3 regions of the Pedobacter ginsengisoli genome follow, and region 2 is predicted to be linked to each of the others. Evidence: riboswitches for the same ligand, from Rfam matches in the RefSeq annotation. Region 2 holds a riboswitch; each other region holds the start of a gene.
What was found. A riboswitch is a leader RNA that binds a small molecule or an ion and turns the genes downstream of it on or off. The one in region 2 is predicted to bind S-adenosylmethionine.
Positions count from the first base shown of each region.

Region 1: it holds a riboswitch for S-adenosylmethionine, as region 2 does, so the genes downstream of both, CPT03_RS00950 (SusC/RagA family TonB-linked outer membrane protein) here and metH (methionine synthase) in region 2, are expected to answer to the same signal.
Region 3: it holds a riboswitch for S-adenosylmethionine, as region 2 does, so the genes downstream of both, CPT03_RS09525 (O-acetylhomoserine aminocarboxypropyltransferase/cysteine synthase family protein) here and metH (methionine synthase) in region 2, are expected to answer to the same signal.

Region 1 is NZ_CP024091.1:244,904-255,041, forward strand. Features, by position in the region: gene CPT03_RS00935 (glycosyl hydrolase family 95 catalytic domain-containing protein) at 1-628, shown strand, start outside; gene CPT03_RS00940 (glycoside hydrolase family 78 protein) at 727-3,384, shown strand; gene CPT03_RS00945 (SusD/RagB family nutrient-binding outer membrane lipoprotein) at 3,475-4,911, opposite strand; gene CPT03_RS00950 (SusC/RagA family TonB-linked outer membrane protein) at 4,917-8,045, opposite strand; SAM riboswitch class I at 8,295-8,403, opposite strand; gene CPT03_RS00955 (alpha-L-rhamnosidase) at 8,571-10,138, shown strand, end outside.
Region 2 is NZ_CP024091.1:3,909,910-3,920,047, reverse strand. Features, by position in the region: gene thrA (bifunctional aspartate kinase/homoserine dehydrogenase I) at 1-514, shown strand, start outside; gene CPT03_RS16095 (homoserine kinase) at 511-1,446, shown strand; gene thrC (threonine synthase) at 1,572-2,879, shown strand; gene CPT03_RS16085 (META domain-containing protein) at 2,942-3,388, opposite strand; gene metF (methylenetetrahydrofolate reductase [NAD(P)H]) at 3,583-4,536, opposite strand; gene metH (methionine synthase) at 4,598-8,257, opposite strand; SAM riboswitch class I at 8,376-8,485, opposite strand; gene CPT03_RS16070 (Bax inhibitor-1 family protein) at 8,859-9,611, opposite strand; gene CPT03_RS16065 (hypothetical protein) at 9,660-10,138, opposite strand, start outside.
Region 3 is NZ_CP024091.1:2,304,304-2,314,441, reverse strand. Features, by position in the region: gene CPT03_RS09540 (dihydrolipoamide acetyltransferase family protein) at 1-20, shown strand, start outside; gene CPT03_RS09535 (homoserine dehydrogenase) at 86-1,327, opposite strand; gene metX (homoserine O-acetyltransferase family protein) at 1,335-2,393, opposite strand; partial or broken gene CPT03_RS09525 (O-acetylhomoserine aminocarboxypropyltransferase/cysteine synthase family protein) at 2,415-3,718, opposite strand; SAM riboswitch class I at 3,959-4,072, opposite strand; gene CPT03_RS09520 (trans-sulfuration enzyme family protein) at 4,231-5,349, opposite strand; gene CPT03_RS09515 (lipocalin family protein) at 5,467-5,955, shown strand; gene CPT03_RS09510 (FadR/GntR family transcriptional regulator) at 6,079-6,744, shown strand; gene CPT03_RS09505 (MFS transporter) at 6,784-8,016, shown strand; gene CPT03_RS09500 (SusD/RagB family nutrient-binding outer membrane lipoprotein) at 8,022-9,617, opposite strand; gene CPT03_RS09495 (SusC/RagA family TonB-linked outer membrane protein) at 9,627-10,138, opposite strand, start outside.

The DNA.
Region 1 (10,138 bases), 1.7 Mb from region 2:
TCACAGACATGCATCTCATCTTTTTGGTTTACATCCGGGCAGGCAATTTAGTACTACTGAAACCCCAGAGCTGGCTAAAGCTGCAAAAGTAAGTTTGCTTGCTCGTGGTGATGCTTCAACCGGATGGTCTATGGCCTGGAAAATGAATTTCTGGGCAAGGCTACATGATGGCGATCACGCTTATCTTATCCTTAAAAACTTTATTACTCTTGTTGGTGGTTCTGGAGTTGATTATAATAAGGGTGGGGGTATTTATGCCAACCTGTTTTGTGCGCATCCTCCTTTTCAGATTGATGGAAACTTTGGCTACACGGCAGGTGTAGCAGAGATGTTGCTTCAAAGCCAGACCTCAGAAATCGAATTGCTTCCTGCCTTACCAAAAGAATGGATCAGTGGGAGTGTGAAGGGCTTGCGTGCAAGAGGAAATTTCGAGATCACAGACTTACAGTGGAAAAATGGAAAGATCATTAAATTGGTTGTAAAATCATTATCTGGGGGAGCATGCAATCTGCGCGTACCAAATTCTTTAAAAGCTGCTTTTGCGGTTAAAAACAGTAAAGACGAAAATGGATATAAGTATAGCTTTAATACATTAACTGGTAAAGTATATAGCTTTATTGGGCAGTAATTGGTTACAGACAGGATAGTGCATGACACTTATATCAAATTAATTACGGATAATAGTGAGTTGCTTAGGATTTCCGGGCAACTCATTATTAATCGAATATGAGACCAAGTATTAAGAATTTGCTGCAAACATTTGCAGTATTTGGGATTTTGTTTGCCGTGAATCTTACGGCTCTTGCCCAAAAATTAAGCGTAAATGACCTTAAGGTAGAACATCTTATAAACCCTCTGGCCATTGAAACACCGACGCCCAGATTTAGCTGGAAAATAGCTTCAACTGTAAAGAACACACTGCAATCTTCTTATGAAATTAGAGTAGGTACCAATAAGGCCTCAATCAATGCAGGTAAAGACCTGGTTTGGAAAAGCTCCATTTCTACAGAGCAATCGGTATTGATTGATTATTCTGGTACTGAATTACAATCAAAAAAGAAATACTATTGGCAGGTAAGGGTAAAAGACAATCATGGCAATATCTCGGGATGGTCAGAGCCTGGTTTTTTTCAAATGGGAATTTCTTCGGCAGATTGGACTGCAAAATGGATCACAGTATCAGGAAAAGATACTTCTGCCAGAAGCCCACTTTTTAGAAAAGAGTTTTCCTTACAAAAGAAAGTTAAATCGGCTATAGCATATATTACTGCAAAGGGATTGTACGAAGCCAGTATAAATGGTAAGCGTGTAAGTGATACTTATTTTGCACCGGGATGGACCAGCTATAAGGATCATCTGCAATACCAGGTATACGATGTAACCTCCAGTTTAAAAAGTGGCCCTAACGTATTTGGTGCAACCCTTGGAAACGGCTGGTATAAAGGAAGAATTGGTTTTGGAAATCAACATAACTTTTATGGAGACACGCGCGGATTACTAATGCAACTGGAAGTGGAGTATACTGATGGCTCTAAAGAAATTGTAAATACAGATGAAAGCTGGAAGTATGCCTATGGGCCAATTATGGCCTCAGATATTTATGATGGTGAAAGGTATGATGCAAGAATGGAAATAGCCGGGTGGGACAATACCGGTTTTAAAGAGACCGCATCATGGATAGGAGTTGGCATAATGGACAAGGGTAATGAAAGGCTAGTGGCAATGAGCGGACCCCCTGTAAGGAAACATGAGCAATTTAAAGCGCTTAAAATTTTCAAAACGCCCTCAGGCGAAACAGTAGTGGATTTTGGGCAGAATCTTGTAGGATGGGTAATGCTTAAAGCCAAAGGGGCTGCCGGAACAAGGATAACGCTAAGCCATGCTGAGGTGCTTACAAAAGAGGGTAACTTTTATACGGTAAATCTGAGGTCGGCAAAAGCACAGGATATTTATATCCTAAAAGAGAACACCGAGCAGGTTTTTGAGCCTCATTTTACTTTCCAGGGATTCAGATATGTGAAGGTAGAGGGGTATCCGGGAGAACTAAAAGCAGAAGATATGACCGCCGTTGCTGTGTATTCGGATATGGAGGCTACCGGTAAATTCTCAACTTCTAATGCTTTACTAAATCAATTGCAACATAATATTCAATGGGGACAAAAAGGAAACTTTGTAGATGTCCCAACCGATTGTCCGCAGCGCGATGAACGCCTGGGCTGGACCGGTGATGCACAGGCTTTTGCTAATACTGCAGCCTACAATATGGATGTGGCAGGTTTTTTTACCAAATGGCTAAAAGATGTAAAGGCTGATCAGCAACCTAATGGTCTCATCCCTCATGTAATTCCAAATGTGCTTGGACCTAATGACGGTGCATCGGCTGGATGGGCTGATGTGTCTACAATTATTCCGTGGGATATGTACGTAGCCTACGGAGACCGCAGGATATTGGCAACACAATATGAAAGTATGCAGAAATGGGTGGGCTATATGTCATCAGTTGCTAAAAACAACCTTTGGAATTCGGGCTTCCACTTTGGTGACTGGTTGTTTTATCGTCCGAATGATGACAATGATGGAAGGGCTGCAGTGACTGATAAATATCTGATTGCACAAACTTTTTATGCGCATTCTACCCAATTGCTGATCAATGCTGCAAAGGTATTGGGTAAACAAGATGATGTAGCCAAATACACAACATTGCTTGCAGATATTAAAGCTGCTTTTGTAAAAGAATACATGACCCCAACCGGCCGACTGGTATCTGGAACACAAACAGCATATGTGCTTGCACTTCAGTTTGATATGCTGCCTGAAGAACTTAGGGCACCATGCGCCGATCGCCTTGTTGCCAATATTCGTGATTACGGGAACCACCTCACAACCGGATTTTTGGGCACACCTTATTTATGTCATGTACTTACCAGATATGGGCACAATAATGTAGCTTATGATCTTTTGATGCAGGAAAGTTATCCTTCATGGCTTTACCCTGTCAAAATGGGTGCTACTACAATATGGGAAAGATGGGATGGTATAAAGCCGGATGGATCTTTTCAAACTCCTGATATGAACTCTTATAATCATTATGCTTATGGCGCCATAGGCGATTGGATGTACAGAACTATTGCAGGAATTAATTCGGTAGCCGACCAGCCTGGTTACAAGTACATTGTTATTTCGCCAAAACCAGGAGGTAAAATAACTAATGCGTCAGCAGAATTGGAAACCGTTTATGGTACAGTAAAGTCTGCCTGGACTTTGGAAAACGGATTGCTAAAGCTTGATGTTACCATACCTGCAAATACAAAAGCCAAGGTAGTACTGCCAGAGGCTACCAAAGAAATTGGATCTGGTAGTTATCACTTTGAAAGCAAAATTTAGTATTTAGTAGATAGTACTTAGTATTTAGATCAGTGTTTTAGTTAGCGATTACTTTAACCTGTCTAATTACTAAGTACTAGATACTACCTACTATTTTACATCAAACCACAGTTTAGTAGTTAATAAATCTGCACCTTGTTTTGCAACAGCAGCTTTATAGTTTTCGCCATTCAGCGATTGCTCGCGTCCAGGATATATAAATCTTACGGGTAGTTTTCCACCTAATGTACCCGCTACGGCAGGTGCAAGTTCGGGATAGTCAAGTCTTCTCCATTCGGCAAATGCTTCTAATCCCTGGCCAAACAAGGCAATCCATTTTTGCTCTCCAATAGATTTTTTGAAATTGCCTGCATTATATTTTACAGCCGGAAGGCTTGTGTAAGTGTTAATTTCACCTTCTGTAACACCATATTGTCTTAACGATTCTTCAATAGCTTGTTTATATAAGGCTGCCGGATCTTCATTACTAAGGCCACGTGCGGCTATTTCTGCGCGATCAAATAATACTTCGGCATAGCTTAAGATAACTGCCGGTGCTGATGGAGCCAGAAAGTAAGTGCCGGGTTTAGAAGTTTTATTTAAACCAAGGCTATTTGCATCACTTGTTAGCAAGCCATTCGGTACACCTATATAAACCTCTGGCGTTACATCTTTAGTAGGACTCGCAAATATTGGAAGGCGAGGGTCGCTTAAGCTCTTTAACTTGTCTACAATAGTCTTGCTGATCCTGTGATCGTTACGTGTATCAAATGTATTGCTTATTGGATTTTGATTAGGCGAAGTAACGTATACCAGTTGGGCTATTTCTGCATTGCTGCTAATATAAGCGCCACCTTCAGCTGCAATTTCTGCTAATACGGCTTTAGTTTTTTCTGGTTCGCGGTCGGCTATTCTAAGTGCTATGCGAAGCCTTAAAGCATTTGCAAATTTTTTCCAGCGGTCGATCTTGCCACCATAAATGATATCGCCGGCAATTGCTTTGCCATTCAAGGCCAAATCAGCCTGAGCCGATTTCAGATCATCAAGTAAGCCAAAATATACATCTTTTTGGGTGTCATATTTAGGAGTTACAAATTGTTTGATCTGTATGGCTTGTGAATAAGGAATATCTCCATAAGCATCAGTAAGTAAAAGGAATGTCCATGATCTTAAAACCTTGGCCGCACCTCTGTAATTGGTGTTTTGTTGAGCATCAGCCAGCTCAATCAGCTTGTTTAGGTTGGTAATGCCTTTTGTATAACCACTATTCCATAAATCCTGAAGATCAGTATTAGAAAAAATATAACGATCAGGATCTGTGTATTGTATTTTTGCCCAATGCTGAACAAATAACAGGCTCGAATTAATGTTGTTAGTTCCCCAATAAGCATCAGTTGTACTTTTTATTGCGCCGGTTAGCAAATAATCTGGAAGTGGATTCTCTGCCTCATTAGGATTTTTGTTGATATCTGCCAGCTCTTTTTTGCACGAAGTAAAAGAGGTTGCCAATATTGCAGAAAAAAGGATTGGAATATATTTGAATTTCATGATGTCTAGAATTTAAAATTAAGGTTAAAACCAAATGATCTTGTAGTTGGAAGTGTTAAGCTTTCCAAGCCCTGAGCGTTTCCTGTATTGAATGCTGTTTCAGGATCAATGTTTGGTATATCTTTATGGATGATCCAAAGATTACGCCCTACTAATGAGAAGTTAGCTTCTTGCAAACCAATCTTTTTAACCCATTGCGAAGGAATATTGTAGCTTAATCTTACCTCTCTTAATTTTATGTAAGAAGCACTGTAAACAAATTCCTCATTTGATTTGGTTGTAGCTTTATAATACTCTTCAGCAGAGATAACTTTGGTGTTTTTAGTTCCATCGGCCAAAACGCCATCAAAAATCATCCCGTCATTATAGGTAACACCCCCGGTTGTATAGGTAAGCCCGCCATTCTCTGCATTTCTACCTCTCATTGTACTGGCTAGTACCCCTGTATAAGTTCCGGTAGAGTTAGTGCCTGAGAAAACTTTACCACCAATTCTTGCATCTACAAGGAAGTTCAGATTAAAGTTTCTATAAGTAAAGCTGTTGGTAATTCCGCCTATCCAGTTTGGAGTGAACTTACCAAGAATCTGCTTTGCAGGATCGATAAGTGGGGTGCCATTAGCACCAACAATAACTTGTCCGGCAGCATCACGCTGATAAGCAGTTCCAAAGAAAGTGCCATAAGGTTGGCCAACGGCTGCCAATACATCAAGAGTTCCGCTGGTACCTATGGTATAACTGCTAATGCGTCCTTCTTTATCAAGTTCAGTAACCTTACTGCGGTTACGTGAATAGTTCAAATTAATGTCCCAGCTAAAGTCTTTTTGTTTAATTGGAGTTAGACCCAATTGGATTTCAATACCCTTATTGTTGATGCTTCCACCATTAATAAGTTTTTGTGTATATCCCGTTGCTGAACTTACGTCAACTTTTAAAATCTGGTTAATACTGTTGGTGTTGTATACACTCAGATCCAGCTTAATTCTATTGTCGAACAATCCAATTTCAGCACCAGCCTCAGCTGATTTGGTGATTTCGGGCAAAAGGTTTGGGTTAAGATCGATTGTATTGGCTGATTGTTGTGGATTACCATCAAACGGCGCAGTAAAACTATAGGTATTAATTAGCTGATAAGGATCTGTTGCTTTTCCTACTTTAGACCATCCCCCTCTTATTTTGGCAAAGCTGAGCACATCACTTTTAATGTCAAAAGCTTCTGTAAGAATTAAACTTCCGTTAACAGAAGGGTAGAAATAAGACAGGTTAGGCTCGGGTAAGCTAGAGTCCCAGTCATTGCGCGCGGTTAAGTTAAGGTATGCATAGTCTCTAAAACCTAACTGGGCTGATCCAAATAAACTATAGGTTCTAAGTTTGCTGTAAAAGTTTGAAGACACCAACGGGTCTCTTGAGTTGCTTAAGGTATATAAGCCGTTTACTGCAAGCTTTGTTGCTTTCTGATCGTTTTGTTCAAAAGTAGAGGTTCTTATGTTTCCACCACCCAAAATATCTATTGAGAAATCTGAGTTTAGTTTTTTATTGAACTCTAAACGACCCTCTGTATTGTTTTCATTAACAGTATATGCATCTTCCTCATAAGAACCAAATGGAGTACCGTTAGTTCCATAAGCAATTTTGATCTTTCTGCGATCAGTATAATAATCGTTTCCTGTTCTAAAATTTGCTGAAAGTGCGCTGGTAATTTTATAATTCAATTCAGCATTACCAATAATACGATCACGTTTCTGACCAACTGTATTCTCGTAAGCTATAAAGTACGGGTTGCTATAATAACTGTTGTTCCAGTTAAAATCGTTTCCGTTTTCATCTTTATAGTTTTTAAGCTGGCTAACATCTACCTGTCTTCCAAACCATGTAAATTGAAGCATTGGTCCCGTTGCGCGTTTTCCGCCAGAAGCAGGAAGGTTATCAGCATTGCTTTTTATATAATTGGCAGATGCATTTAACGTTAATTTAGGCGTGATCCTGTATGAGGTATTTAGTAATAATGAATTCTTATCCTGAGATGAATTTGGTAATATGCCACCTTGGGTAAGGTTGTTGTAAGAGAAACGGACATCTTGTTTTTCGCCTGATCCTGCAATAGCAATACCATTGTTAAGTGCGTAGCCCGTTTCAAAGAAATTCTTAACATTGTCTGGATGAGCAATAAATGGCACCGCTACACCTTTAGAGTTAAACTGAGGTATTAAACGGCCATCTAAAGCTGGCCCCCAGCTTTCATCAACACCATCGTTTACGCCCCCACCTTTTCCATCAACAAAGCTGAATTTGCCGCTTGTACCTTGCCCAAATGAGTTCTGATAGTCTGGCAGTGTTAACAGATTTGAAAATGTAGTGTTTGAGTTTACACTTATACCTAAACCTTTTTGGCCTCTGCCTGTTTTGGTTTTAATAAGAATAACACCGGCTGCAGCACGAGATCCGTATAATGCAGCAGCATTTGGACCTTTAAGCACGCTGATAGATTCAATGTCTTCCGAATTAATATCAGAAATGGTGTTGGCAAAATCTCTTGACCCAGCTATACCCAGATTCTGCGAATTATCAACCGGAACCCCGTCTACTACGAAAAGAGGCTGGTTATTCCCTGAGATTGAAGTTTCACCTCGAATAATAATTCTTGATGAACCCATATCACCCTGACTATTTGTTGTTTGCACACCGGCAATTTTTCCGGCAAGTGAATTGATCAGGTTCGTTTCCTTTGCAGTAGCAATATCTTTAGATTTTAATTCCTGCACTGCATATCCTAATGATTTCTTTTCCTTAGAGATACCAAGGGCGGTAACAACAACTTCGCTTAAAGCGTTTGAGGCTACATCAAGTGTAATATTTAATGTAGCTGTTGCTGCGGTAATGGTTATTTCTTTTGTAGCATATCCCAGATAAGATATACTAAGCACATCATTAACGTCTGCAGCAAGAGAAAACTTGCCGTTACCATCTGTAGTTGTGCCGCTTTTTTTTCCTTTTATAATAATTGAAGCTCCCGGAATGGTCTCTCCATCTGGGTTTCCGGTAACAGTTCCTGTTATTTTAACAGATTGTGCCTGTACGGTTTGCAGGAAAAAAAAGGATATAAGGATCCCTGCAAAAATTTTGTATATTTTTAACATTTGAATTAAATAAAGTGGTTAATATTAAATCTTTTGGTTGTATTAAATAGAGCAACAGTGCATTCGTTGCTGACCGATCATAAGACCAGTTAGAGGATACTGAGGAGGAGAGGAGCAGCGCATTTCTTGTAATTGTACTTTCTGTTTCATGTTTTTATACATTTATAGTTTGGGTCAGCCCTTCCATACTTTGTCGTGAACAGAATTAGATTTGGTTATGATGATGGATAAACTCGCGTTTGCTGTTTAATCTTATCTTTTTCGCTTTGCAGCGAAGTGGAATTAGCACCTTTTACAATAAATTGTAGAGGTTGCTAAGACATCATAGGGCCAATCCCTCAGTCTTTCTTGATAAGCAGGAAGTTTTAAGAACCATTTGCTGGGACAAATATAAGAATAATCTACTAATCCTATAGAAATTCATAAAATAAATATTCTGTATTTTGAGCAGGACAGTACGGGTTGCTGAAAATGACTAAGAAAATTAACATTGTAAACACACTAAACTTTACTTGAATTATTTTAATGAGATACCTTTATTCTTTCCTGCTGGTGCTATTTACTTTTTCTACCATCGAAAAAGCAAATGCCAATGAAGTTAAACCTTCTGGTTTGCAATGTGAGCATCTGATAAACCCAATTGGGGTAGACCTGTTAAACCCTCGCTTGTCATGGATGATGGCCGATAATCGTCAGGGTGCAAAACAAACGGCCTATAGAATTATTGTGGGCAAAGACTCATCAGAAGTAGCAAGAAAAAAAGGACTTTCATGGGAGTCTGGCAAAATAACATCGTCTGCCAACCTTATTAATTATAAAGGCAAAACATTAGAGCCTTTTACTAAGTATTATTGGTCTGTTGAGCTTTGGGATAAAGATGGTAAACCAGTTTCGTCAGGTCCGGTAGTGAGCTTTGAAACAGGAATGATGAAGATTGACAACTGGAAAGGTACTTGGATTAGTGATGGAAACGATATCGATAAAAGGGAAGCACCATATTTCAGAAAAGTATTTGAACCTTCTAAAAAGATAAAATCTGCGAGGGCCTATATTGCCGCTGCAGGTTTGTACGAGTTATACCTGAATGGGAAGAAAGTAGGAAACCACAGATTAGATCCTATGTATACCCGTTTTGACAGACGTAACTTATATGTTTCGTATGATGTTACTTCTCAGCTTCAAAATGGTAAAAATGCGGTTGGCGTTTTACTTGGCAATGGATGGTATAATCATCAGTCTATAGGTGTTTGGAATTTTGATAAAGCCCCATGGAGAGCAAGGCCGGCTTTTTGTCTGGATTTAAGGATTACTTACAATGATGGATCTGTTGATGTAATTACCTCTGGAGGTGACTGGAAAACAAGTTCAAGCCCGATAGTACTTAACAACATTTATACTGCTGAGCATTATGATGCGCGTAAAGAACAACCAGGTTGGAATACTGCCGATTTTGATGACAAAAAGTGGAATGGCATTTCGTTAAGAGCTGCACCATCAAACAATGTAGTAAGTCAGGTAATGCAGCCAATTCGAAATGTTGAAGAAATTCCTTCTAAAACTATGCAGAAGATTAATGACACTGCATATGTTTTTGATCTGGGACGTAATATTTCGGGGGTAACAAAAATTAAGGTAAGCGGAGAGGAAGGAACTGTTATCCGCATTAAGCATGGCGAACGTTTGTATCCAAACGGTAGGGTAGACTTATCAAATATTGATGTTTACTATCGTCCAAAAGACAATACAGATCCTTTTCAAACAGATATTGTTACCTTATCCGGTAAAGGGGAGCTTGAATTTATGCCTAAGTTTAACTACAAGGGATTTCAGTACGTTGAAGTAACCAGCAGCAAGCCAATTCAGTTAACAAAAGAAAGTATCACTGGTTATTTTATGCATAGTGATGTTACCCCTACGGGTAAAATAAGTTCATCAAACAAACTGATTGACAGGTTATGGTGGGCTACTAATAATTCTTACTTATCTAACCTGATGGGATATCCTACAGATTGCCCGCAGAGAGAAAAGAATGGATGGACGGGTGATGGGCATTTTGCTGTTGAGACTGGCCTGTTTAATTTTGATGGCATTAC
Region 2 (10,138 bases):
CAACTATAAGGACGGAGTACTTTTCCATGAGGTTGTAAAAGAAGCGCAGGAAAAAGGCTTTACAGAACCCGACCCGAGAGATGACCTTAATGGCAAAGATTTTATGCGCAAAATGCTTATTCTGGCTCGTGATGCCGGATATGCTTTAGAAGAAAAAGATATAGAACTGGAAAATATGTTACCTGCATCGTGCATGGCTGCAGAGAGTGTGGCCGACTTTTACAAAGAATTAAAAAACAACTCAGCACACTTCGAAAACCTGAAAAACCAGGCTACTCAAAATAATAAGGTATTAAGGTATATTGGTAAAATGGAAGGTGGTAAAGTTTCCATCAACCTGCAAATGGTAGATGAGAACCACCCGTTCTTTACCCTTTCAGGTAGTGATAATATCATTTCATTTACTACCAACCGTTATAAAGACAGACCTTTGGTAGTAAAGGGACCCGGTGCGGGCTCAGAAGTAACTGCCGCTGGTGTATTTGCTGACATCATAAACGTGGGTAAGCGATGAGAAAGTCTATAAAAGTTTTTGCTCCTGCCACTGTAGCCAATGTGGTTTGTGGATATGATGTTTTAGGATTTGCTGTAAACCAACCGGGCGACGAGGTAATTATGACACTTACTGAGGGTAAAGGTATTACCATTTCAAAAATCACCGGTGATGATGGGAAACTGCCATTAAACCCCGCAAAAAATACGGTTAGTGCCAGTGTACAACATTATTTAAACCATATCGGCAAACCTGATCTGGGTGTTGAAATTGAACTTCACAAAAAGATGCCAATAGGCAGCGGGCTCGGTTCAAGCTCTGCAAGTACTGTAGCCGGTCTGTTTGCTATAAACACTTTGATGGATAATTTGCTGACCAACAAAGAGCTTGTACCCTTTGCCATGAAAGGCGAGGAACTGGCATGTGGTTATGGCCATGCAGATAATGTTGCTCCTGCTTTAATGGGTGGGTTTGTTTTAATAAGAAGCTATCAGCCATTGGATATCATTAGCCTGCCTTTTCCAGAGGAAATGCATGCTGCCATTGTATATCCTGAAGTTGATGTTCCAACCAAAGATGCCCGCCAAATGATCCGTTCTAAAGTATTGCTAAAAGATGCCGTAACCCAATGGGGCAATGTGGCCGGATTAGTTAGCGGCTTGTTTATGAAAGACTACGATTTAATTGGAAGAAGCATGACAGATATACTTGTTGAACCAACACGTTCTATATTAATCCCTGATTTTTATAAACTGCGCTCTATTGCAATGAAGAACGGAGCGGTAGGTTTTGGTATTTCAGGATCAGGGCCGTCAGTATTTGCACTTACAAAAGATGCAGAAACTGCAAGCAAAATCACTGAAAAATTAAAGCAGCATTTAAAGAGTATCTCGATAAACAGCTTGTCTTTTGTTTCGGAAGTAAATAAAAAAGGACCTATAATATTGGATTGATGTGTTTAGAGTAATTAGTAGGTAGTATTTAGACATAGTTTATTACTGAAAATCTAAACACTACCTGCTAAATACTAAATACCCGCCATGTCTAAATACTACCTACTAATTACTAAATACTAAAAATGAAACTATACAGTACCAATAACCAAAGTTTAAAAGTAGATTTTGCCACTGCTGTTTTTAACAGCATGCCTTTAGACAAGGGTTTATATATGCCGGTAAACATTCCGGAATTGGATAAGGAATTTATTGATAACATAGACCAGTTCTCCTTATCACAAATTGCCTTTAAAGTAGCTTCGGTATTACTTAAAGATGCAATGCCCCTTGAAGATCTTCAAAGCATTATTGATGATGCTATCAATTTTGAGGCTCCGGTAGTACCACTTGATGGAAACACAGGGGTATTAGAGTTATTTCATGGTCCCTCGCTTGCTTTTAAAGACTTTGGTGCCAGATTTATGAGCCGTATTATGGCTTATTTTTTAAAGGATAACCAGAAAACGCTTGATGTGCTGGTTGCTACCTCAGGTGATACAGGCGGAGCGGTAGCTTTAGGCTTTTTAGGTGTGCCCAACACCAGGGTAACTATTTTATATCCTAAGGGAAAAGTTAGCGAAATTCAGGAATTACAGCTGTGTACAAACGGACAGAACATTCATGCCATTGAGGTCGACGGAACTTTTGACGACTGCCAGGCACTGGTAAAACAAGCTTTTGCCGATGAAACGTTAAATGCCAGGCTAAGGCTAACCTCTGCAAATTCTATTAATATTTCGCGGTTAATCCCTCAAACTTTTTACTATTTCAATGCCTACGCCCAGCTAAAAAGACAAGGTAAAGATGAAGTGGTGTTCTCTGTGCCAAGCGGAAACTTTGGTAACATTGCCGCAGGACTGTTGGCCTATAAAATGGGGCTTCCGGTAAAGCAATTTATTGCAGCAACCAATGTAAATGATACCATTCCCCGTTTTTTAGAAACAGGTATTTACGAAACTAAACCATCCATACAAACCTATTCTAATGCAATGGATGTAGGTGCCCCAAGCAACTGGGTAAGGATAATGGATCTGTTTAAAAATGATAAAGCGGCATTGCAGCAGATCGTAAAAAGCTATAGCTTTACTGACCAGGAAACCCTGAAAGGTATTAATGAGCTATATGAGCAGTTCAATTATATTGCCTGCCCGCATACGGCAATAGCATGGCTGGCCTTAGAAAAATATAAAGCAGAAAACCCTGATGGTAATTACGCGGGTGTATTTCTTTCTACTGCACACGCCTGTAAATTCCCTGATATTTTCCCGGAAGCAATTAAAGCAAACATCGAAGTCCCTGATCAGGTAAAAGACCTTTTAGCCAAACCAAAAAAGGCAGAGCAAATGAGTACAGATTATGAGGCGTTTAAGGGGTATTTGCTTAGGTATTAGTACTTAGTATTTAGAAGTGATGTTTAGATTTTCATTAACAAACTATATCTAAATACTAAGTACTAATTACTAACTACTTTCTTACTAAACCGCATAATAGCGATATCGCCCATCATAAAATTAAGGGTGGTATCGCTTGTTACCGCATAACTACCTACTTTTCTTAACATTTGTAGAAATGTGGCTTCTCCTTCGCCGGGGCATGCCATTTTTGTCATTGCAAAAGGAGCAGTAAAGTTTATTGAACTATCGTCAGCAACAAGTGCTCCTGTGTAAGAGTTGCAGCTGGTATTGCCACTAAACTTTTTATCACCTATTTCGAATTTTATAGTCGGTTTTTTACCCGGATATAAGCCGTTAAACGCTATTCTTGGTCCCGATATGTAATTAAGCTCCCAGGTTCCACCCAATTGCGACAATCCACCGGTTCCTATTGTTCCAGATTTCATGGTAGTACATGCAGTAAAGGCACTTGCAATTATAAGAGTAAGCAGCGTCAGTTTTTTCATGGCGGTAAAATTAGTAGAGTTAACTTAAAGGTACAAAGACTATTTTAAAAACAGGAATATTAAGCTTTAAGTATGCCGAGAGGGGGTAAGTTTTTTATTACACATTTTTTATAACACACATGTCATCATGAAATAAGTTCAGGATGACGTGTGTTAGTAGTAATATTGTATTAGAATTTACTAGTGATGTCGTATTAGAATATAGCTTGTGCTATTTTTTTTGTAGGCTCGGGGTTACTCATGGTATAGAAGTGTAATACCGGTGCGCCAACCTGAATCAGCTCCTTACATTGCTGTATCATCCATTCTATGCCCACCTCTTTTACCTGTTTCTCATCCTTGCAGGCCTGTACTGCTTCAGTGAGTTCCTCCGGAAGGTCAATATGAAATACCTTTGGCAGGCTGATCAGCTGTTTCGAGGATGTGATTGGTTTTAAGCCCGGAATAATTGGCACATTGATGCCGTTCTCTCTGCACTGCTGTACAAAATTCACGTATTTATTGTTGTCAAAAAACATCTGGGTTACAATAAATTCGGCACCCATATCCACTTTTTGTTTCAGGTATTTAAAGTCAGTCTTCAAATTAGGTGCTTCAAAATGCTTCTCCGGATAACCGGCCACACCAATACAAAAATCTGTTTTAAAAGCTGAATGATCTTCGTGCAGGTACTTTCCGCTGTTCATGTCGGTTACCTGTTGCAGTAAATCTGTAGCAAAGGCATGGCCACCTGGAGTAGGTATAAAAGAAGAATCTGCATGGCGGGCATCTCCCCTTAATACCAGCACATTGTCTATCCCCAGAAACTGGAGGTCTATCAATGCATTTTCAGTCTCTTCTTTGGTAAAACCACCGCAAATCAGGTGAGGCACCGCATCAACTTTGTATCGGTTCATAATAGCCGCACAAATGGCTACTGTACCTGGTCTTTTGCGATAGGAAACCTTTTCTAAAAGACCATTGCTATGCTGTTTATAAATGTAGTCTTCTCTATGATAAGTCACGTCTATAAAAGGAGGGTTAAACTCCATCAACGGATCTATGGCTTTGTATATTTCTTCTATGCTTTTGCCTTTTACAGGCGGTAATAATTCGAAAGAGAACAAGGTTTTACCCTTGGCATTATTAATATGGTCTACAATTTTCATTGTTTGTCTGTTTATTTAATGTTATTCGTTATCCTGAAATAAATTCAGGAAGACGAGGGTGTTAATAGGCTAAATTAGGGCTTAACCATCTCTCTACTTCATCTATCGACATGTTTTTACGCACAGCATAGTCCTCAATCTGGTCTTTGGTTATTTTGCCAAGTCCAAAATATCTTGATTCAGGATGGGCAAAGTAAAAACCACTTACGGCTGCGGTAGGATGCATCGCATAGCTTTCCGTTAAGCGCAGGCCAATTTTGGCCTCCGCATCAAGCAATTCAAATAAAGTACCTTTTTCGGTATGCTCCGGACAAGCCGGATATCCCGGTGCGGGGCGAATACCTGCATATTCTTCTTTAATCAGCGATTCGTTATCCAGATTTTCATCCTTTGCATAACCCCAGTAATCTTTACGCACCAGCTCATGCATTTTCTCGGCAAAAGCTTCGGCAAGCCTGTCGGCCAATGCTTTGGCCATAATGCTGTTGTAATCGTCGTAATTGGCCTCAAATTCAGCTACCAGTTCATCACAACCAATGCCTGCAGTAAGTGCAAAGCCACCAAAATAATCAGGAACACCTGTTTCCTGCTGAGCAATAAAATCAGATAGTGCATAGTACGGCTGTCCGGCAACCTTTTCAGCCTGCTGGCGTAAAGTATGTATTACCACCTCTTTACCTTCCACATCAAGTACAATATCATCGCCTTTTGCATATGCCGGCCAGAAACCAATTACCGCTTTTGCAGTAAGTAACTTCTCGTCAACAATTCTTTTTAACAAAGCTTTGGCATCACTAAAAAGCTTTTTAGCCTCATCGCCCACCACTTTATCTTCAAGAATACGCGGATAACTGCCGCGTAGTTCCCAGGTCTGGAAAAACGGAGTCCAGTCTATATAAGGTACCAGCTCTTCAAGCGGGAAGTTTTCAAATACCCTGGTTCCCGTAAAAGAAGGGGCAGGAGCAACCAGTGAGGTATCTATTTTATAGTTATCCTGTCTGGCTTCTTCAATTGTTTTAAAGCGTTTATCAGAGCGTTTGTTTAAGTGCGCTTCACGTGCTTTGTCATATTCTTCGCGGATTCCCTGAATGTACTCGTCGCGGGTATCTTTGTTCATTAAAGTACTGCACACCGTTACACTTCTTGATGCATCCAGCACATGTATAGCCGGGCCGGAATAGTTAGGCGCAACTTTAACGGCAGCATGGATTCTGGAAGTAGTAGCACCGCCAATAATTAAAGGAATGGTAAAACCTTCGCGCTCCATCTCTTTGGCAAAATGAACCATTTCATCAAGCGATGGGGTAATTAAACCACTTAAACCAATAATATCTGCATTTATTTCTTTGGCTTTTTTAATGATATCCTGTGCAGGGACCATTACACCCATGTCAATAATTTCGAAGTTATTACATGCCAGAACAACGCCCACAATGTTTTTACCAATGTCATGAACGTCACCTTTTACAGTAGCCATCAATACCTTTCCGGCTGATGAATTCTGATCCTGATCCGGGTTGTTCAGTTTTTCCTGCTCAATAAACGGCAGCAGGTAGGCCACGGCTTTTTTCATTACACGGGCAGATTTTACAACCTGTGGCAGGAACATTTTGCCGGCTCCAAACAAGTCGCCCACAATGTTCATCCCATCCATTAAAGGACCTTCAATTACCTGAATTGGCCTGTCGTATTTCTGACGTGCCTCTTCCACATCGGCATCAAGGTATTCTATAATACCTTTAACCAGGGCATGAGAAAGTCTTTCTTCAACGCTGGTTTTACGCCATTCCTCGTCTCTTACAATCTCTTTTCCTTTAGATTTGATGGTGTCTGCAAACTCAACCAATCGCTCAGTAGCATCTTCACGACGGTTTAACAATACATCCTCAACAAGCACTAAAAGCTCTGGCGGAATTTCCTGATAAACCTCAAGCATACCTGCATTTACAATCCCCATGTCTAAACCTGCTTTAATGGCATGGTATAAAAATGCGGAGTGCATCGCTTCCCTAACGGTATTATTTCCTCTGAATGAGAAGGAAATGTTCGAAACACCACCACTTACTTTTGCATGGGGAAGGTTTTCCTTAATCCAACGGGTAGCATTTATAAAATCTACCGCATAGTTGTTGTGTTCCTCTAAGCCGGTAGCAACGGTAAGGATATTCGGGTCAAAAATGATGTCCTGAGGCGGAAAGCCTATTTCATCAACTAAAATATCATAAGATCTTTTACAGATCTCTTTTCTTCTTTCGTAATTATCGGCCTGTCCCTGCTCGTCAAAAGCCATAACCACTACAGCAGCACCGTAAGTCATGATTTTGCGGGCGCTTTCGCGGAATTTTTCTTCACCTTCTTTAAGAGAGATGGAGTTTACAATTCCTTTCCCCTGCAGGCATTTAAGCCCTGCCTCAATAACCGACCATTTAGATGAATCGACCATGATTGGTAGCTTGGAAATATCAGGTTCAGACGCAATCAGGTTCAGGAATTTAGTCATCGAGGCTTCAGAATCAATCATCCCCTCGTCCATATTCACATCAATAACCTGTGCACCACCCTCAACTTGCTGACGCGCAACAGCCAGTGCAGCTTCAAAATCCCCACCTAAAATGAGCTTGGAGAATTTTGGAGAACCTGTAATGTTTGTACGCTCACCAATGTTTACAAAAATACTTTCAGGAGTTATGGTAACCGGCTCCAATCCGCTTAAACGCATATGAGGCGCTAGTTCAGGTATTTTACGTGGCGCTACATTTTTAGCTTTTTCGGCTATGCAACCGATATGATCAGGGGTAGTTCCACAGCAGCCACCTACAATATTTACAAAACCATGCTGAATAAAATCTTCTACCAGATGAGCGGTTTCATGAGGCATTTCATCGTAAGCACCAAACTCATTTGGCAGGCCTGCGTTAGGATATGCCGAAACATAGCATCCTGCTTTGGCAGAAAGCTCTTCGATGTGCGGCCTCATGTCTTTTGCCCCTAAAGCGCAGTTAAAACCTATGCTTAAAGGATTGGCATGGATTACTGAGTTTAAGAAAGCTTCGGCAGTTTGCCCTGATAAAGTTCTTCCGGAAGCATCCGTAATGGTTCCGGAGATCATGATCTCTATTTTACGGCCAATTATCTCCTCGTATTTTTTGATGGCAAATATGGCAGCCTTGGCATTTAAGGTGTCAAAAATGGTTTCTATTAAAAGCAGGTCTGAGCCACCATCAACCAATCCGCGGATTTGCTCATAGTAAGCATCAACCAGCTCATCAAAAGTAAGTGCCCTGAAACCCGGGTCGTTTACATCCGGAGAAATAGACAGGGTTCTGTTGGTAGGGCCTACAGCACCTGCAACAAAACATTTCCTGTCGGGGTTGGCAGCCATGAACTCATTAACCGCCTCTTTTGCTATTTTTGCCCCCTCAAAGCTCATTTCATAATCAAGCTCTTCCATCTGGTAATCGGCCAGCGAAATGCGTTGGGTACTAAAAGTATTGGTCTCAATGATATCTGTACCGGCCTTTAAATATTCGGTATGAATGGCCTTAATGATATCAGGACGGGTAATGTTCAGTAAATCGTTATTACCTTTTACATCACAGGGGTGATCTTTGAACCGTTCGCCCCTGAAATCTTCTTCAGAAAGGACGTAACGTTGTATCATAGTGCCCATCGCACCATCAATGATCAGGATACGTTTTTCTAACTCTGCTCTAATGTCCATTTTTAATAGTAATATGAGTAGGTAACAAGCTAAAGTTGATAGAGGCTGAGCCTAAACAAGTGCCGAACTTATTACATACAAAGCTTATTCGAAAAGTCCGGTTTAGGTGTCGACTTTTAACTTATCTTTCGGGAACCGATGGTTTGGCTCCAGTAGAATGTAGCACCTTGTAAGCACAGGTTGCTAAGACTTCGCAGGGTCTAATCCCTCCGTCTTTCTCTATAAGCTTTACAAAGGTGCAACAAAGAAAAATCATTTCCAAAATTTAGGCTGCTAAAGCAGTATAAAATTGTACGGAAGAGCCAATTAGCAATAGGCATCGAAATTTTATTTTGGAATTTGAGGGTTGTACAGCAAAATTTTAACGTGCAAAAATGTGTTAAAATTAAGCTTTTGGAACACATTGAATTACAGTGGTTTGAAGGAGTTTGTACAATGATGGAGCAATATGTGGCCAATTTTGTTATGTATAAACGCTGAAAAAAGTTCGATTTTTTACCTAACCGACCTATATTTTTGGCTTAACATTTAAATGATAGCATAAAAAAGGCCAAGCTGAGCAGCTTGGCCTTTCATTCAATATGGTTTAACAAACAGGTTATTATCTTCTGTCGCCGAATATTCTTAATAATGATAAGAATATGTTGATGAAAGTGACGTAAAGTGACATTGCACCAATGATGGCTAGTTTTTTAGCATCAGTATCAAGCATTTGCGCGCCGCTTTCTTCTATTCCCTGTCCAATTCTTTTTAACATTTGAACGTGAAAAGCTGTTAATGCAGTAAAAATAGCAATACCTGCATAAGCCATAAACAAGCTAAAGCCTTCGCTTTGAATGAATATGTTTGCCACACTTGCGATAATTAAGCCTACAACCCCGATCATTAAGATAGGGCCAAATTTGCTTAAATCAACGTTAGTGGTATAGCCCATAAATGCCATTATACCGAATATTCCGGCAGCGCCTGCAAAGCAGCTAATGATAGAAGCAGAAGTATATACCAGCAAAACAGAACTAAGGCTTATGCCCAGTAATGCCGCAAATAGTATAAAAAGACCAACTATGGCACCATACGACAACCTGCTTAGTCCTCCGTTCATCACCAATGATATTCCAAGAGGCGAAAGCATCACTACCCAGCCAAGTATATTAGGTTTTCCGGTTTGAGCATCAAAAAAAGTACGAAGCAATTCGGTATTGGTAGCCAGATAAAATGCTACTACTGTAGAAACACTTAGTGCTACAAACATCCATAAAAAAACATTCGCAAAGAATTTCTTGGCAACCTTACCGGTTAAGTCTTCTACGAAAACCGATTGTTGCGACCAATCATTATTATTGTTATTATTCATGTGTTTTAAATTTATTTAAAGATACAAATTGTTTCATTCTAACAAAAGCTATGCCCCTAGCCTTTTTGTCAGGATTTCTTCAACTTTCTTGAAAAACTGGAGTGGTTTTAGGGTTCTCCATGCCATATCGTCAAGTTCGCCACCAAAATTGATGTAGTAATCGATATTACTGCTGCGGAATTCATTGATCACATGCTCCTGGAAATTAACCCCTGTAATCCATCCGTCTTCCACTTCCTGAAACCACTCTTCGTAGTAGCTATCTTCAGAAGCGTGAAAGTTCAGTATGTTTTCGCCGATCAGTATGAATTTGTTTATGCCTTCGTCCATCATCAGTTCAATGATTTCGCGCTTCAGGAGCATAATGTCGTTGCCAATAGCATCGTTCCATTCGCCAATAAACTCAATTATTGCATAATTTCTGTCGTAATCAACAAAAAGTACTTTAAGGTACATGGTGCTTGATCCGAAATCGTCCCACTGGGGGTGAATAAGAAAATTATACAGCTGTTTATCGAAATAAAACT
Region 3 (10,138 bases), 1.6 Mb from region 2:
ATATAAACAGAGAAATATAAAGCTATATAAAGTAAAAGGCCCCATATGGGGCCTTTTCACTATCAAAACAAAGCAAAAATAATAACTAGTTAAATATCACTTCTTCTTCAGAAACCTTTAGGATTTGCTGTTCAGTGTAAGTGTACCTACCAGTATGGGCAATAAAAATATCCTTTTGCTCAAGTAGGTTCCAGTTAGCCAATAGGCTTTTTAAGCTAACATTTCCAATTACATATTTGTAATCGTTACGGGAGAACCGCTCAATAATATTATCTACCTGAAGCTTTTCAAGGGTATACTCATGTGTATAACGCAGATAAACTTCAATGTTTACATTATCGGTATGAACTAAACCATTATGCTGATGATATTTCTTATACTCGTATCGGTAATCATATCTTAGCGCAGCTATATCCGATAATACTGCTGCACCGGTAGGGTGGCCGCCGGCACCTTTTCCAAAGAAAAACTGTTTATCAGCAAAGGCAGCCTGCACAGTTACACCGTTATACTCGTTTTCTACATTGTATAAGAAATCATCAGATTTTACAAACTTTGGCAACACGTAAGTTACAATCTGTTTGGTGCTTATTTTACGCGCTGTAGGCACCAGTTTAATTTTAAAGTTTTTTTCTCTCGCGTATTTAATGTCGTGCTCCGATAAGTTTTGTATACCTATGTTAAGTATCTTATTTGGATCAATAAAGAGACCGTAAGCGTGAGCCGTTGCAATTGCCAGTTTAAATTTAGGATCGTATCCTCCCACATCCAAAATAGGATTAGATTCGGCAAAACCTAAATCTTGTGCCTGCTTTAGTGCAACACCATACTCCAGATTTTCATTAAATATTTTGGACAGTATGTAGTTAGATGACCCATTAAATATTCCACTTATACCGTGCAGTAATTCATTGTCGTAATACTCTTCCAGATTACGGATAATAGGTATGCTTCCGCAAACGGCACCTTCATATAACAAGGAAGTATTATGTTTTTCTTGCAATTCAACTAGTTCTGCAAGGTGAGTGGCGATCATCTTTTTATTGGCAGAAACTACATTTTTACCACTTATTAAAGCCTTTTTAACGATGTTGTAGGCGATTTCTGCATCATCAATTAATTCAACTATTGTGTTGATTTCATTGTTGTCTAATATTTCATCGTGATTTGTTGTGAAAAGATGTGCTTCAAGGCTACGCTTTTTCTCGGGATTTTTAATAGCTATTTTAACGATTTCGAGGTTTAGGTCCTGACCACGAATAATATCATGTAATCCCTGTCCAACAACTCCAAAGCCAAATAAACCGATCTTAAGTTTCTTACTCATCTAAATACTATGCTGTTTTATGTAATTTAATTATTTTCTTATTTGCACTTTCCTTTAAGAATGTGCCAATTATATTGGTCAATATGTCGGTTTCAATTAAAAAGCCGTCATGACCATATGCCGAACTAATTTTTTGAAGTGCGGCTCCGGGAATGTGATTTGCTAAGAATTCTTGTTCGCAAATAGGAAATAAAACATCGTTTTCAATTCCTATTACCAAAGTATTTGCTTTAACTAATGCTAAAGCATCCACTATACTTGTTCTGCTACGACCCACATTATGGCTGTCCATTGCTTTGCTCAGGTACCAATAGCTATAAGCATTGAAGCGTTTGCATAGTTTTTCTCCCTGATAGTTCTGGTAAGAAGCCGCTCTGAATGAGTCTGTTTTATCATTTACACTTTCTAACTGAGTGGCAGAATAAGCCTCATAGGTACGGTAAGATAATAAAGCAATACTTCGTGCGGCTTTTAATCCTTTTAAGCCACCATCGGGCTGTTGTGCATAAAATGTACGATCAGTGCTTATTGCTAAACGCTGACTCTCATTAAATGCAATACCCCAAGGTGAGTGTACTGCATTAGTTGCTACAAGAATTAAGTTTTCTATCCTTTTGTTGTCTGTTACGGCCCATTCTAAAGCCTGTTGCCCACCTAAAGAGCCACCGATTAAAACCTTAATACTTTGGATACCAAGATGAAGGGCAAGTAAGTGATGAGCAGCTACCAGATCGCGAATGGTGAATTCAGGGAAAGCAAGGTAGTAAGGTTGCCCTGTTACCGGATTTGTACTAAGCGGATTGGTTGTGCCATAATTAGAGCCTAACACATTTGCGCAAATGATAAAGTGTTCATCAGGATTAAATAGATCATTGTTCCCGAAAAGTCCTTTCCACCAGTCTAAAACATCAGCGTTGGCTGTAAGTGCATGACATACCCAGATTACATTATCTTTCTTCGCATTGAGTTTGCCATAAGTTTGATAAGCAATTTCTAATTTGCGTAGTTTTTTGCCGTTCTCCAGTTTAAATAACTTTGTATGCGTATATGTGGCGGTAGTGCTCATTCTTTAGGTATTGTTCTTTTTTTATTTTTTTATTGCTGCAAATGCTTGCTCGAAATCGGCTTTAATATCATCTATATGTTCAATTCCGACAGAAACACGTAACTGGCTTGGTGTAATGCCTGCGGCAATTTGTTCATCATCACTTAGTTGTTGATGTGTGGTTGCCGAAGGTTGTATGATTAAGGTTTTTGCATCTCCAAGATTAGCAAGGTGACTTACAAGTTTAAGGTTATCAACCAATGCTGTTGCTTTTTCTTTATCACCATGCAATTCGAAAGATAATACCGCTCCAAAGCCATTTGTTAAATATTTTTTAGCATTAGCATGGTAAGGACTGCTTTCAAGCCCTGGGTAATTTACACTTTTAACAGCATCATGGTTTTCTAGCCAATTTGCCAGTGCAAGGGCATTATCTACATGTCGTTGTACGCGAAGTGATAAAGTTTCTAGTCCTTGTATTAAAAGGAATGAATTAAAAGGAGATATAGCCGGCCCAAAATCTCTTAAACCCTCAACACGGGCACGAATAATGAACTGAATATTTCCAAATGGTCCGCCGATTCCAAAAACATCATTAAAAATTAGGCCATGATATCCATCCGAGGGATCTGTGAACTGAGGGAATTTACCATTTCCCCAATTGTAATTTCCTCCATCAACTATTACCCCACCTATACTGGTACCATGCCCCCAATCCATTTTGTGGCAGATTGAACAACTACATGTGCTCCATGTTCTAAAGGCTTAAACAGATACCCGGCGGCACCAAAAGTATTGTCTACTATTAGAGGTAGGTCGTGTCTGTTTGCAATAGCAGATAGTTTTTCGAAATCAGCTATACTAAAAGCAGGATTACCAATAGTTTCAAGATATATTGCTTTAGTGTTAGCATCAATTTTTGATTCAAAATCATTGGCGTCATCGCCATTTGCAAACCTTACTTCAATACCCAGTCTCTTGAAGCTTACTTTGAACTGATTGTAAGACCCTCCGTATAAATGCGAAGATGACACAAAGTTATCACCAGCCTGCAGGATATTATTTAAAGCAATAAATTGAGCAGCCTGACCAGAGGCTACAGCCAGAGCAGCAACACCACCTTCAAGAGCAGCAACTCTTTTCTCGAAAACATCAGTAGTTGGGTTCATAATCCTGGTATAGATGTTCCCAAATTCCTTTAAAGCGAATAAGTTAGCGCCGTGTTCTGAGTTTTTAAAACCGTAGGATGTTGTTTGATATACTGGGACAGCTCTGGATCCGGTTGTTGGATCTATTTCCTGACCTGCGTGTACTTGTAGTGTTTCGAATTTATGTGATGTTGACATGTTATAATTTAGTTTAAATGGTTCCTGTAAATTGTTTTTTAGGATACGTTTAGGATATTTTTAAGTTAGAAAACGTATACGATTATTATGCGTACCCCTGCAAGGGGCCTTCCGTATGAATGTTAAATGCAAAAGGAAGATTTGTAGATTAAAGTATGCAACAGCACATGCAGATAGCCTGCTGCGGGCAACAATAATTTAACAGATTCGAAGTAATGGTTACAATTTTCATTTTGTTTCAATTTATCTTTCCAAATGACACCATGTCTTTTGGTCAGGAATTGGCACCTTCTCCATTTTGGGAGGGTTGCCAGTGGGTCAAAGAGCCTGTCTCTCGCCACTTCTTTATAAATCAAACCTTTTACTAAGGAAGGTTGACTTGATTAGCATTCGCTAATTGATACTGCAAATGTAGATTTAAGTTAATAAATATCCAAAATTATATTTTGAATATTTATTAACCATTTGATCTTTAGGTATATGTGTTATTTTTTTGGTAATATGAGAGCTCTCTATCTTGCCAGAGCCTGATCTAAATCTGCTATTAAATCGTCTATATGTTCAAGCCCAACAGATATCCGAATTAAATTTTGTGGTGTTTTTGTATCCGGCCCTTCAACAGATGCACGATGTTCTATTAAACTTTCAACTCCACCTAAACTTGTAGCTTGTGCAAATAACTTAACTTTATTAACTACTTTCCTGGCCTGATCAGAACCTCCTTTAATTAATACCGAAAGCATGCCGCCAAATCCTGCCATCTGTTTTTTTGCAATTTCGTGTTGAGGATGGGTAGATAGACCGGGATAATAGACCGCTTCAATTTCAGGGTGTTTATTAAGATGTAGTGCTAATGCCATTCCATTATTGCAGTGCCCGTGCATACGATACGCCAAAGTTTTGATGCTTCTCACTAACAGAAAGCAATCGAATGGAGAAGGAACTGCGCCACCAACCTGCTGTACATTTCTAATCTTTTCCCAGAATTCGTCTTTCTTTGCAGTAATAAGAACACCTCCAAGTACATCACTATGACCTCCAATGTATTTTGTTGAAGAGTGCATTACAATATCGGCGCCAAAGGCTATTGGATTTTGTAAACAAGGTGAAGCAAAGGTGCTATCGCATGCAAGGATAAGGTTGTTCTCCTTAGCAATTCTGGACACCCCTGCAATATCCGTAATTTTTAATAACGGATTGGAAGGAGTTTCTACCCAGATCAGAACAGTATTCTCTTTAATAAACCTTTCTATATTATTAAGGCTAGTAAGGTCTACAAAGTCAATTTCAAGGATATCTTTAAAAATGGTTTGCAACTGTTTTTTAAAGCCCCAGTACATATCATCAGGTGCAATGATATGGCTTCCGGGTTTTAAGGCCTGAAAAACCGCCATTCCTGCAGTATTTCCAGAAGAAAAAGCACAGGCTTCTGCACCTTTTTCTAATTCTGCAAGTGCATTTTCCAAGGCTGATCTATTTGGATTACTTACTCGGCTATACATGTGTCCACCAGAGTAGCCACCGTCTTCATCCCTAAGAAATGTGGTTGATAGATTTATTGGAGGAGTTACATCACGGGTGCTTACTTTATATAAATTTCCGGCATGTATTGCAAGTGTTTCTGGCTTCATTATTACGGGGTTAAAGTTAAGATCGGGCACTAGGTATAACAAAGTTAAGGGTATAAAACTATTCGGCTTAAGTTTTGGCAAGATTTATGTAATTGAAATATCAAATTAAAGAATAATATGAAAAGAATACTACTGATAGCAGCCATTTTATGCAGTTCGTTAATGGTTTTGCAAAGTTGCTCACCTAAAGGCGGTGCAACTCAAAGTTTAAAGAAAGGTAATGTAACAGGCAATTGGGTATTAAATGATATTACGTTTGAAGGCTTGCCGCAATCAGCAGTAAAATCATTGTTTGATGAAGGTTCGTATACTTGTTTTCAAGGAAGTACCTGGAGTCTGACAAATAGCGGAAACGGAAGCTATACTTTGCCAGGTGGTGGTGCATGTACTGCAAAAACACAAAAAATATACTGGTCAGTAAGTCCAGCCGATGAGACATTCCAATTCAAAAAGATCTTTGAAGGTGAAAAGGCCAAAAATGTAACTTCTGGTTACAGATCAGTATTATCATCTACTGATGGAAATACAATGGTGATCAAATCACCGGTTGAGTACGGAGCAAAAACAGCTTACATTGTGCTTAATTTTACAAAAGCAGCAAAATAAGAAGAGGATAGATTGGTTTAGGGAAAAGGGTTCAATTTAATTGAACCCTTTTTTTATTTATTTTTTTGCAGAATGTATTTAAATTTCTACATTTGAATTCATCTGATGATATGATGAATTAGTATGAAATATCCGATACAGAAAAAATCACTTGCAGACGAGGTTGCAGCACGATTGAGTGAACAGATCTCGTTGGGACAGTATAAGGTAAATGAGCAGTTGCCCATAGAACCGGAGTTGATGAAGAACTTTGGGGTAGGGCGGTCGACCATAAGGGAAGCCATAAAGATCTTAGCAAACTCGGGGTTACTAAGGGTTCAACAAGGTGTTGGAACTTTTGTAGACCAGCTTACAGCAAATAGAGAGCCTATGGATTTGAGGCTTAAACGTGCTAATGTGAGGGATTTGGATGAGGTGAGGCAATTGCTTGAAATGAAGATAGCAGAAAAAGCAGCATTAAATCGTACCGACAGCGATATTGCGACAATAAAAACTCATTTGCAAAATCGAAAAAGAGCAGCAAAGGAGGGAAGGGTGGAAGAATGTATTGAAGCAGACGTACAATTTCACATATCAATTGCCGAAGCATCAAAAAATGAAATACTGGCCGATCTGTATAAAGCTGCATCTATTCACTTAAAGAATTGGTTTCTTCAAACACATTCAGATGTCTGGGTCTTTGAAGAAACTTATGTTTATCATGAACAGCTGCTAAAAAGTATCATTGCCGGGGATCCTAAAAAGGCATGGAGTATAGCTGCAAAAATATTAGGACACGTATCTCAATAAAAATTTAATATAATTCATCAGATGATCTGATCAAGAAATATGGAAAAAGCATCTTTTACAAATACTACAGCTATTGATACCAAAGGAATAGCGCAACAAACAATATTCTCTATTTTATTTACTATAAGTTTTACGCATTTGCTTAATGATATGCTTCAGGCTGTAATTCCAGCAGTGTATCCTGTAATGAAAGCTAAGTTTCATCTTACATTTACCCAAATTGGTCTTATTACCTTTACTTATCAGTTAACTGCATCAATCCTGCAGCCCTTTGTTGGCTTTTATACAGATAAAAGACCACGTCCGTATTCTCTTGCTGTTGCAATGGGTTTTACACTTTTGGGGCTTGTAGCTGTTTCTCTTGCTTCTAGCTTTATTAATATTCTGTTAGCGGTAAGCTTAATTGGAGTGGGATCTTCAATATTTCATCCGGAGTCTTCAAGAGTAGCTCACTTAGCCTCAGGAGGTAAAAAGGGACTTGCGCAATCTATTTTTCAACTGGGAGGAAATGCAGGAAGTGCTATTGGGCCACTTTTGGCAGCTATTATTGTTGTCCCATACGGTCAGTTTTACATCATATGGTTTTCATTAGCTGCAATTCTAGGTATCCTAATATTGTCAAGGGTAGCGAAATGGTATCAGGAGCAATTGGCAATAAAGGCATTAAATAAAAATATTGTTAAAGAAGAAATTCATCATCATTTATCTAAGAATCGTGTTGTGCTTTCTTTGGGAATCCTGTTGGTACTTATTTTCTCTAAATACTTCTACATGGCCAGCATGACTAGTTATTATACATTTTACCTGATGGATAAATTCAATGTTTCGGTACAACAATCTCAAATCTACCTATTTGCCTTTTTAGGGGCTGTTGCAGCCGGCACATTAATAGGTGGTCCATTAGGTGATAGATTTGGCCGTAAGTACATTATCTGGATTTCAATTCTTGGTGCAGCGCCCTTTACACTATTGCTCCCATATGTTTCTTTGTTCTGGACAGGAGCCTTGTCTGTTCTTATCGGATTAATTATTTCTTCAGCATTTTCGGCAATACTTGTTTATGCTACTGAACTGGTACCGGGGAAGGTTGGTATGATAGCCGGATTATTTTTTGGCTTTGCCTTTGGTATGGGAGGGTTAGGCTCTGCTATTTTAGGCAAATTAGCTGATCAGACCAGTATTGAATATGTGTTTAAAATTTGTGCTTTTCTTCCTTTAATTGGGATTTTTACCGGATTTCTTCCAAATATAGAAGGTAGTAAAAAAAGATAATCTGTTTATTTATCCCACCATACCCTTGATGTTAAGGCATCGCCACCATTTAATCTTGCAACTGCTGCTTTATAGTTTTCAGGATTATTTAAAGCCTCGGAGGATAAATAAATTATTCTTCGGGGGATGGTTCCGTTAGTTACATTTCCAGTATAATTAACTGGTATAAGTTTAGGGTAATCGGATCTTTTCCAGTTTAGCCAGGACTCAATAAAGTTGAAATTAGTGCCAGTTGCTACCCAGTACTGAGTGTTAATTTGATTTAGAGCTATTTCCTGGTCAGATTGGTTTAGTGGGTGTTCAGCTACATATGTACTAATGATTTCAGGAGCTATCCTGGCTTGGATGTCCTGTTGTTCCATTGATTGTAAGGCACCTCTAAGGCCATTTGAATAATGCTGAGCTGCGGTGCCTGGAACAGACCATCCTTTCAGTTTTGCCTCAGAGAGCAAAAATTCTGTTTCGGCATATGTCAAAACAAATATAGGACCACCAAGTTTTAAATACACAGAAGTCCTTGGTCTGGAATATTTACCCAGAGGGGCAAAATCAGCACCTGAACCAGTTCCTCCGGGATATGACGGGTGTTTACTGATATCGCTTTTTCCTCCTAGCAGATCATATCCGTTAGGCAGTCCGATTTGAACCGAAGGGTCTGTATTTCCTGAAAGTGTTTGATTTATGTTTTTTGCAAGACCATCCTGAGGAATTTCACCTATTACAGCTAACCTTGGATCTCCTGTATCTCTTAGATAATCAATTAAGGTTTTACTCCATTTTACTTCAATATAGTCTGAAAATACACGTAGTGCAACTGAAGAGCTATTTTGAGTACCTGGAATAGAGGCATCCGTTATTAAAATGGCATTGTCACTTACGTCAGAAAAACCATTGGTTGAAGCTTTTTCAACCCATGTGCGAGCTATGTCTGGTCTAATTTTGCTTAGCCTCATTGCTACCCTTATCATTAATGAATAGCCAAATTTTCTCCATTTATTAATATCCCCTTTATAAAATAAGTCAGCAGTTGGTAATGGTTTGTCAGGATTCAGATTTGCAATGGCTTTTTCAAGATCAGACAACATGGAATTATATATGTCTTCCTGCTTATCATAAATCGGGTACTTTATTCCTTGCCTGGCCTTGGCTGCCTCACTATATGGTACATCGCCATAAGTATCTGTTATCCTTTGTAAAATTAGGACGAACATAATATCTCCTATACTGATCAGATTAGAATACTTAGCAGCATCCTTTTCAGTTGCAAGTCTCTGCATTTCCCTTATTGTAGAAGCTTCCGCATACCCTTCTTCAAAAATCCTCCCTTGATAATCTGTAAAGCTTCCTACATTTATATATTTGTCGCCATTATTGTAGTAATAATAGGTAGATGCAAGCAGCTGTATCATGGTGCTTTGATAAAGTAACTGATAGTAGCCTTTATTGGAGAATTTTAACTGTGCTGTCGAAAGCAGGTTATTGGGGTCGAAGTTTGAAGCATTGGATTTTGTAGGATCAGTATTTATATCATCCAGCTGTTTTTTGCTGCAGCTAAACAAAATTATCATTGCTAAAATTGAAAGAAGAATTGCTTTTTTCATGGCTTACTTTTACTTAAACTTCAGATTTAGATTTATACCAAATGTTCTGGTTGCAGGTAAGGATGCACCTTCTATTCCCGCATAAGCAAGACTGGGTGAAAACTGAGATTCGGGATCTATATTTTTAGTATACTTTAAAATAGTTAGTAAATTTCTGCTAATTAAATCAATTGAGATATTCCTAAATGGCGTTTTGTTTAATGCTTTAGACGAGAATGTGTAACCAAGCACAACCTGTCGCAATTTTATAAAACTGCCATTTAAAACGGAAAGTGCTGAAATATTAGTTGCCAATGCGGGATAGTAGTTATAAGCAGCAACATTTGTGGTATTTGTTTCTCCATTTTCATATACACCTTTTGCAACTATGCCTGTTTCTCGACCGTTGAGTGTTGCCTTATTAAGGCCAAGAGTGTAGGAGAAGTTTTCTGTGGCCGAGAGGATTTTGTTTCCAAATTTATAATCTATAAGAAAACTCAAATTGAAGTTTTTATAGTGAAAGTTATTACTAAACCCTCCGT